One region of the Nonomuraea sp. NPDC046570 genome, then DNA from elsewhere that is predicted to be linked to it. Evidence: predicted binding sites of a transcription regulator. Region 1 holds the regulator's gene; the other holds the start of a gene.
What was found. Region 1 encodes LexA, which represses DNA repair genes until DNA is damaged. Its sites were predicted from a motif close to TCGAACANNTGTTCGA; they were not measured.

Region 1 (3,407 bases):
GCGGTTGCCCGTCCGTCCACGACCACCCAGGACAGCACCTCGCCAGTTACCGGCCCGCCCTCGTGCGCCGATGCCCAACTGGCGGCCTTGGTGCCGAGCACGAACGCCCCCAACGCCACGGCCACGAACAGCATTAGTAGAACAATGCGCCCCCGCCGGGTAATCCGCATCGGCCGCCGAGCCGACCCAGCCGATCCACGTGATGAATTCACAGTTCGCCGCACCGAGTTCGTACGCTGCTGTGGCAATTCGTCAGACGAACGTACCGGTTTCAAGAATCGCCGACGCGACCCCACCGGCACCGGAGCTACAGATCGACGAGGCGAGCCCGCCGTCGAACGCGACGCTTTCGCAGCCCGCCGAAGCTTCCGCTGAAGCCGGATCCGCCGCCTCTCCAACCGCCGAACCTTCCCACCAGCACCACGCCGTCGCCCACCACCGGCTGTCAGGTGCTCAGCTTCTGCCGCCTGGCCACGGACCATGCCCACTTGGCGTTCAACCCTCTGCACGGACGGCGTCTCGCACTCTTTAGGGCGGCTTGCCCCGGACCCTCCGAGGCCGGGGGAACTCGCACTCGTGGCGATGGGCCGCGCGGGCGCCGTACCGGAGATCGGGTCTTCGTCTTTCTCCGGTGAGCGTGGCTCGGGGACCAGCCACAGGTGACGCCCCCTGGCTGGGGCACCCGTTTGGGACTGAGCCCTCCGTCGCCGATCTCGCTGGTTCTGGCCTTGGATGCTCCGCCCCTGAGGCTCGGACTTGGAGCCATCCTGCTCCAGAGCCTCGGGATTCTGGGAGGCTCTCCCCTGAGCCTCCTGGCGCTCTCGGTCCCCCCGGGTGCGCTGCTCTCGCGTGAGGTCCGCAAGGAGGGTCAATTGCGTGTCTTCGCTGGTTGTGTGTGTGATTGTGGTCGCTCGCACTGATGACCTCCCGCCACCGTCGACCCAGGAAAAGGTCGAATAAGATCAGCGAATCGAACACGGTGTCGATCGAACTCCCGTACGATGTTGTACACCACCGTGCCAACAATTTCGAGGAAGACTCGAACAATTGTTTGAAGATGATCTTCAACGGCGATACGGTCGCTGTGTGCGACGTGAAGACCACGGACCGGGAGGTTCGCCGGTAAGGCGGGCCGCCGGGCGAGGAGGAGAGCATGAGCGAGCGGGATGACGAAAAGGGCGTCACTGACCTTGCGGTGCGTCGGCGTGACTCTCTGGGGCTGACCCCCAGACAGCGCAAGATCCTTGAGGTGATCCGCGACTCGGTCCAGCAGCGCGGCTACCCGCCGTCCATGCGGGAGATCGGCGAGGCCGTGCACTTGACCAGCACGTCCAGCGTGTCGCACCAGCTGACGGCGTTGCAGCGCAAGGGCTACCTGAGGCGTGATCCCCACCGGCCGCGCGCCCTGGAGGTGCGCCTCCCCGGCGAGCCGGTGCTCTGGGTCGACCCCGACGGCAGAGACGACGAGACCCCGGTGAGCAGGCCCACTGCCGCCTACGTGCCGCTGGTCGGCCGTATCGCCGCCGGTGGCCCCATCCTCGCCGAGGAAAGCGTCGAGGACGTGTTCGCGCTGCCCAAGCAGCTCGTCGGTGAAGGCACGCTCTTCCTGCTTCAGGTCGCCGGTGACTCGATGATCGAGGCCGCCATCGCCGACGGCGACTGGGTGGTCGTCCGCCAGCAGCCCGTCGCCGAGAGCGGCGACATCGTGGCAGCGATGATCGACGGCGAGGCCACGGTCAAGACGTTCAAGCGCAAGGACGGCCACGTCTGGCTGGTCCCCCACAACTCCAACTACGACCCGATCCCCGGCGACGAGGCAAGCGTCCTGGGCAAGGTCGTGGCAGTCCTCCGCCGCCTCTAGCTCCAAAGATCCCGCTCCTGGAGTCACTTGAGCCACCCACAGTCCGCCCGAGTCACCCGCTCGGGCGGACTGCAGGCCCTGTTGGAACACATCCAGTAAGCCGCCTACGCCTGATCCTCTCCAGCGGGGTGCGTATCAGCGGCCGGGCAGCGTGGCGATCCTGCACGAGTCACTCGGCCTGCGGCACTGCCCTCGCCGGCTACGAGCCCTCGCAGTGAAAAGTCGATATTGCGGCGACGCGCCTAGACTGATCGAGTGAATGACTCGTTTCGTGTCGAAGACCTTGAAACCTCTCGTGATGGGTTGAAGTGGACGAAGGCGGGTCCGGGGGTGATCCCCGCGTGGGTCGCCGACATGGACTTCCCGGTCGCCCCCGAGATCACCGAGGCGTTGCGCCGCCGCGCCGCCGGTGACCTCGGCTACCCGGTCTGGCTGGACTCGCCCGACGCGGGCCCGCTCGCCGAGGCGTTCGCCACGCGCATGGCCGTACGGTACGGCTGGCAGCCCGACCCGGCGCTCGTCCGCTCCTACACCGACATCAACCAGGCACTCCAGGTACTTCTCCAGGTGTGCACGAGCCCCGGCGACGGCGTGGCCGTGCACACGCCCGCCTACCACCCGTTTCTGGGCACGCTGGCGGAGATGAACCGCCCGCTGCGGCCGATTCCGATGCTGCCGGACGGCGACTCCTGGCGCTTCGACAAACCCGACCTCTCGGGCTGCCGGGTGCTGCTGCTGGTCAACCCGCACAACCCGACCGGCCGGGTGTTCACCCGCGCGGAGCTGCTCGCCCTGGCCGACCAGGCCGAACGGCACGACCTGATGGTCATCTCCGACGAGATCCACGCCGACCTGACGTACGCCCCGAACGAGCACATCCCGTTCGCGACGATCCTGCCCGAGCGCACGGTGACGCTGACCTCGGCGACGAAGGCGTTCAACCTCGGCGGCATCAGGTGCTCGGTCGCCCACATCGGCATGCCCGCGGTCCGCGAGGCCCTCGACCGCCAGCCCTCCTTCGTGTACGGCTCGGCGAACCTGTTCGGCGTCGAGGCGACGGTCACGGCCTGGCGCCAGGGAGACGCCTGGCTGGAGCAGGTCGTGGCGACGCTCGACCGCAACCGCAAACTGATCGCCGAGCGGCTTCCCCAAGGGGTCGGCTACCGGATCCCGGAGGCCACCTACCTGGCGTGGCTGGACTTCGGCGAGCCGGGCGCCGCCGGTCGGCTGGAGCGCGAGGCGAAGGTGCTGCTGAGCGACGGCGACGAGTTCGGCCCTGGCGGCGAGAACTTCGCCCGCCTGAACTTCGCCACCTCCCCCCCCGTCCTGGAGGAGATCCTCCACCGCATCAGCGGTTGATGCGCATGCCGTCCAGCGCCAGGCCCAGATACCGGGCCGGCTGGGCGCCCCCGCCAAAACGCGAGATGTCATGATTGCGTCATGCTCAAGGCCGCCGGACTCGACGTGACCGAGGAACGCGCGTACCGGCTGCTGGTGCGCTCACCCGGCGCGCACGCCGCCGAACTGGCCGCGGAACTGAGCGTCC
Region 2 (3,407 bases), on a different contig from region 1:
AAGAAGTCATGCCCGCCCCCCTCCGGCGACGCGCCCGGCCTTTGACCGTCCGCAGACGGGTCGGGCCTTCGTTCGTCGTCGGGTGAGGGCGGAGTGGAGCTCTTCTGAGAGTGGCCGGGGGTTGGGTTCTTCTGGAAGAAGGGGTGAGTCGGGTCGCTCATGGATAAGCCGATCAGACGTCACCGGGCTTCGGGGTGGCGGCCTTGCTGCCACGACCGGTGGGAGCGGCGGCGGCGACCGGAGGTGCGGCGGGGGCCTCCGCCGGGGCGTCGATGCGCGGGCCCACGCCCAGCTTGTCCTTGATCTTCTTCTCGATCTCGTTGGACATGTCGGGGTGGTTGCGCAGGAAGTTTCGCGCGTTCTCCTTGCCCTGGCCGAGCTGGTCGCCCTCGTAGGTGTACCAGGCGCCGGACTTGCGGACGAAACCGTGCTCGACGCCCATGTCGATGAGACCGCCCTCGCGGGAGATGCCCACGCCGTACAGGATGTCGAAGTCGGCGACGCGGAAGGGCGGGGCCATCTTGTTCTTGACGACCTTGACGCGGGTGCGGTTGCCGACCGCCTCGGTGCCGTCCTTCAGGGTCTCGATGCGGCGGATGTCGAGCCGGACCGAGGCGTAGAACTTCAGCGCCTTGCCACCGGTCGTGGTCTCCGGCGAGCCGAACATGACGCCGATCTTCTCGCGGAGCTGGTTGATGAAGATCGCGGTGGTGCCGGTGTTGTTGAGCGCGCCGGCGACCTTGCGGAGCGCCTGGGACATCAGGCGGGCCTGGAGGCCGACGTGGCTGTCGCCCATCTCGCCCTCGATCTCGGCCTTGGGCACCAGGGCCGCGACCGAGTCGATGACGATGATGTCGACGGCGCCCGACCTGATCAGCATGTCGGCGATCTCGAGCGCCTGCTCACCGGTGTCGGGCTGGGAGACGAGCAGGGCGTCGGTGTCGACGCCGAGCTTCTTGGCGTATTCGGGGTCGAGGGCGTGCTCGGCGTCGATGAACGCGGCGATGCCGCCGGCTCGCTGCGCGGACGCGACGGCGTGCAGCGCCACCGTCGTCTTACCGCTGGACTCCGGGCCGTAGACCTCGACGATGCGGCCTCTGGGGAAGCCGCCGATGCCGAGCGCGACGTCGAGCGCGATGGCACCGGTCGGGATCACTTCGATGGGAGCCCTGGCGTCATCGCCGAGGCGCATGACGGAGCCCTTGCCGAACTGCCGCTCGATTTGCGCGAGGGCAGTCTCAAGGGCCTTCTCGCGGTCGTTGATAGCCATGGGAACTCCCCTGGAGGGTCGTGGTCTGGTCGGTCGACTGAAAGCTACGGCGTGCCACCGACATTTTCCGCCGACGCCGAGGAAGACGGGGCTTCTCGCGGTCCCGGCCTGGCCAATCTTAGCCGAACGATTGTTCGATCGTATCCCGAACGCGCCGGTGCGGCTCCTGGGGCGCCGACTTTCCCGGGCAATCCGCCCCGGCTGTTGCCATGGCTGTGACCTGGGGTGATCCTGAGGAAAAAGCCGGAAGGCGGCGAGGTGACGAGCACGTACACCGGACAGCGGCGCGCCCATCTGGAGGCGCTGGCCGCGCTCCTACCCGACCACGGGCTCGTCAGCCGCATGATCGGCGGCGCGGACCCGGTGCTGTGGGTCTGGCATCCCCGTACCGGCCGGCAGACCATCGTCTTCGCGACGCCCTCGGCCGGCGGCTGGGCGTTCCTGTGGTCGCCGGGCGGCCAGAGCGGCGTGGGCGACCTGGAGCAGGCGGCGCAGTCCCTGAAGGCGACGCTGGAGGACGCTTGACCTGGACCGAACTCCGGCGGTAGTCAGCGCAGGCGGCCGTCGACCTCCACCACCTGGCAGACCGCCCGCCACACGGTCTTGGCGTTCTCGCCCTGCTCCAGGGCCTGCACCACGGTTCGCCCGCCCAGCGGGGCGAGCACGTAGTCGTGTGCCCACGAATCGGCGTACGTCTCACCGAAGTGAGCCCGCATCCGTCTCCAGAACTCGGTCAGGCGCATCTCCCAAGTATGGAACCCGCCCGGGAGTGGGTAGGACATGCCACATGCCGAAACCCCCCAAAGCGGCTCCGCGGAGAACCGCTTCCGTCAAGGCGAACAGGGCCCGCAGACGTCACCTGCTGTTACTTCTGCGGCTGGCCGTACAGCAGGAGAAGGCCGAGCGGGCCGAGCGGCACGCGGCGCTCGACCGGCGGCCGCGTGGAGGTGAGCCGCGTACCCGGCGGGCCTCGCGGAGATAGTCACAGCACGCGCGAGCCGTACATCTCCCCGAGATGGTCGGCGAGCAGCTCCAGCCGGGCGCCGTCGGGGTCCCTGAAGTAGATGGAGGCGCCGCTCTCGATCTGGTGCGGCACGCCGGCCATCTCCAGCTTGCCCCTGAGCCGCTCCCAGGTGGCCGGGTCGACCGAGATCGCGACATGGTGCAGGCCGCCGAGCACCTCCTGGTAGGGCCCCAGGTCGAGGCCGGGGAAGTCGAAGAAGGCCAGCAGGTTGCCGTTGCCGATGTCGAAGAAGAAGTGGCTGGAGCCCTCGTAGTCGCGGTTCTCGAAGATCTCCGTGAGCGGGAACTCCAGCAGCTCCTGGTAGAAGAGGATCGTCCGCTCCACGTCCGAGGACAGCAGCGCGAAGTGGTGCAGGCCGCGGGCGCTGCTCGACGGGCGGTGCGGCAGGAGATATCGCTCCCTGATGCGTTCGCGCCGCGCCTCGATGGCCGCGTGGTCGATGCTCACCGGTCCTCCTCCGCGGGAACCCGTTCACCCGCTCTATGTCCGCGCCCGCAGGGCCTCAACCGCACACGAAGGCGACAATCTCCTCGGTACGGCAGGACGGCCGGCGATTTCTGTCGGTGCCGCGAGGCACTATGGGCAGGTGAGCGCGCTAGACCAGTTCAGCAGAATGACCACCACGTGGTTCACCGGCGCCTTCGCCGCGCCCACCGCGGCCCAGGAGGGCGCGTGGGAGTCGATCGCGCGGGGCGACAACACGCTGGTCGTCGCGCCCACCGGGTCCGGCAAGACACTGGCCGCCTTCCTGTGGTCACTCGACAGGCTGGCGGCCACGCCATCCGAGCGCGCATCCGCCCGAGTCCTCTACATCTCGCCGCTGAAGGCGCTGGCCGTCGATGTGGAGCGCAACCTGCGCGCCCCGCTGGCCGGCATGAAGCAGACCGCCCGGCGCCTGGGGCTGCCGGTGCCGGAGATCTCGGTGGCGATCCGCTCGGGCGACACGCCCGCGCAGGAGCGCAGACGGTTCGCGACGAAGCCGTCCGACATCCTCATCACCACGCCCGAGTCGCTGTTCCTGCTGCTCACCAGCCAGGCGCGGGAGGCGCTGCGCGGAGTCGAGACGGTGATCGTCGACGAGGTGCACGCGGTGGCCGCCACCAAGCGCGGCGC

Region 2: the regulator LexA is predicted to act here: its motif matches at 1,393-1,408, upstream of recA (recombinase RecA).

Annotation. Positions count from the first base shown of each region.
Region 1 covers NZ_JBEYZF010000017.1:148,860-152,266, reverse strand. The annotation lists gene ABZ911_RS25845 (hypothetical protein) at 1-125, opposite strand, end outside; gene lexA (transcriptional repressor LexA) at 1,154-1,861, shown strand; gene ABZ911_RS25835 (aminotransferase class I/II-fold pyridoxal phosphate-dependent enzyme) at 2,165-3,220, shown strand; gene ABZ911_RS25830 (helix-turn-helix domain-containing protein) at 3,302-3,407, shown strand, end outside.
Region 2 covers NZ_JBEYZF010000006.1:206,222-209,628, reverse strand. The annotation lists gene recA (recombinase RecA) at 173-1,270, opposite strand; gene ABZ911_RS12815 (hypothetical protein) at 1,529-1,795, shown strand; gene ABZ911_RS12810 (DUF3046 domain-containing protein) at 1,819-2,013, opposite strand; gene ABZ911_RS12805 (hypothetical protein) at 2,058-2,252, shown strand; gene ABZ911_RS12800 (VOC family protein) at 2,253-2,741, opposite strand; gene ABZ911_RS12795 (ATP-dependent helicase) at 2,881-3,407, shown strand, end outside.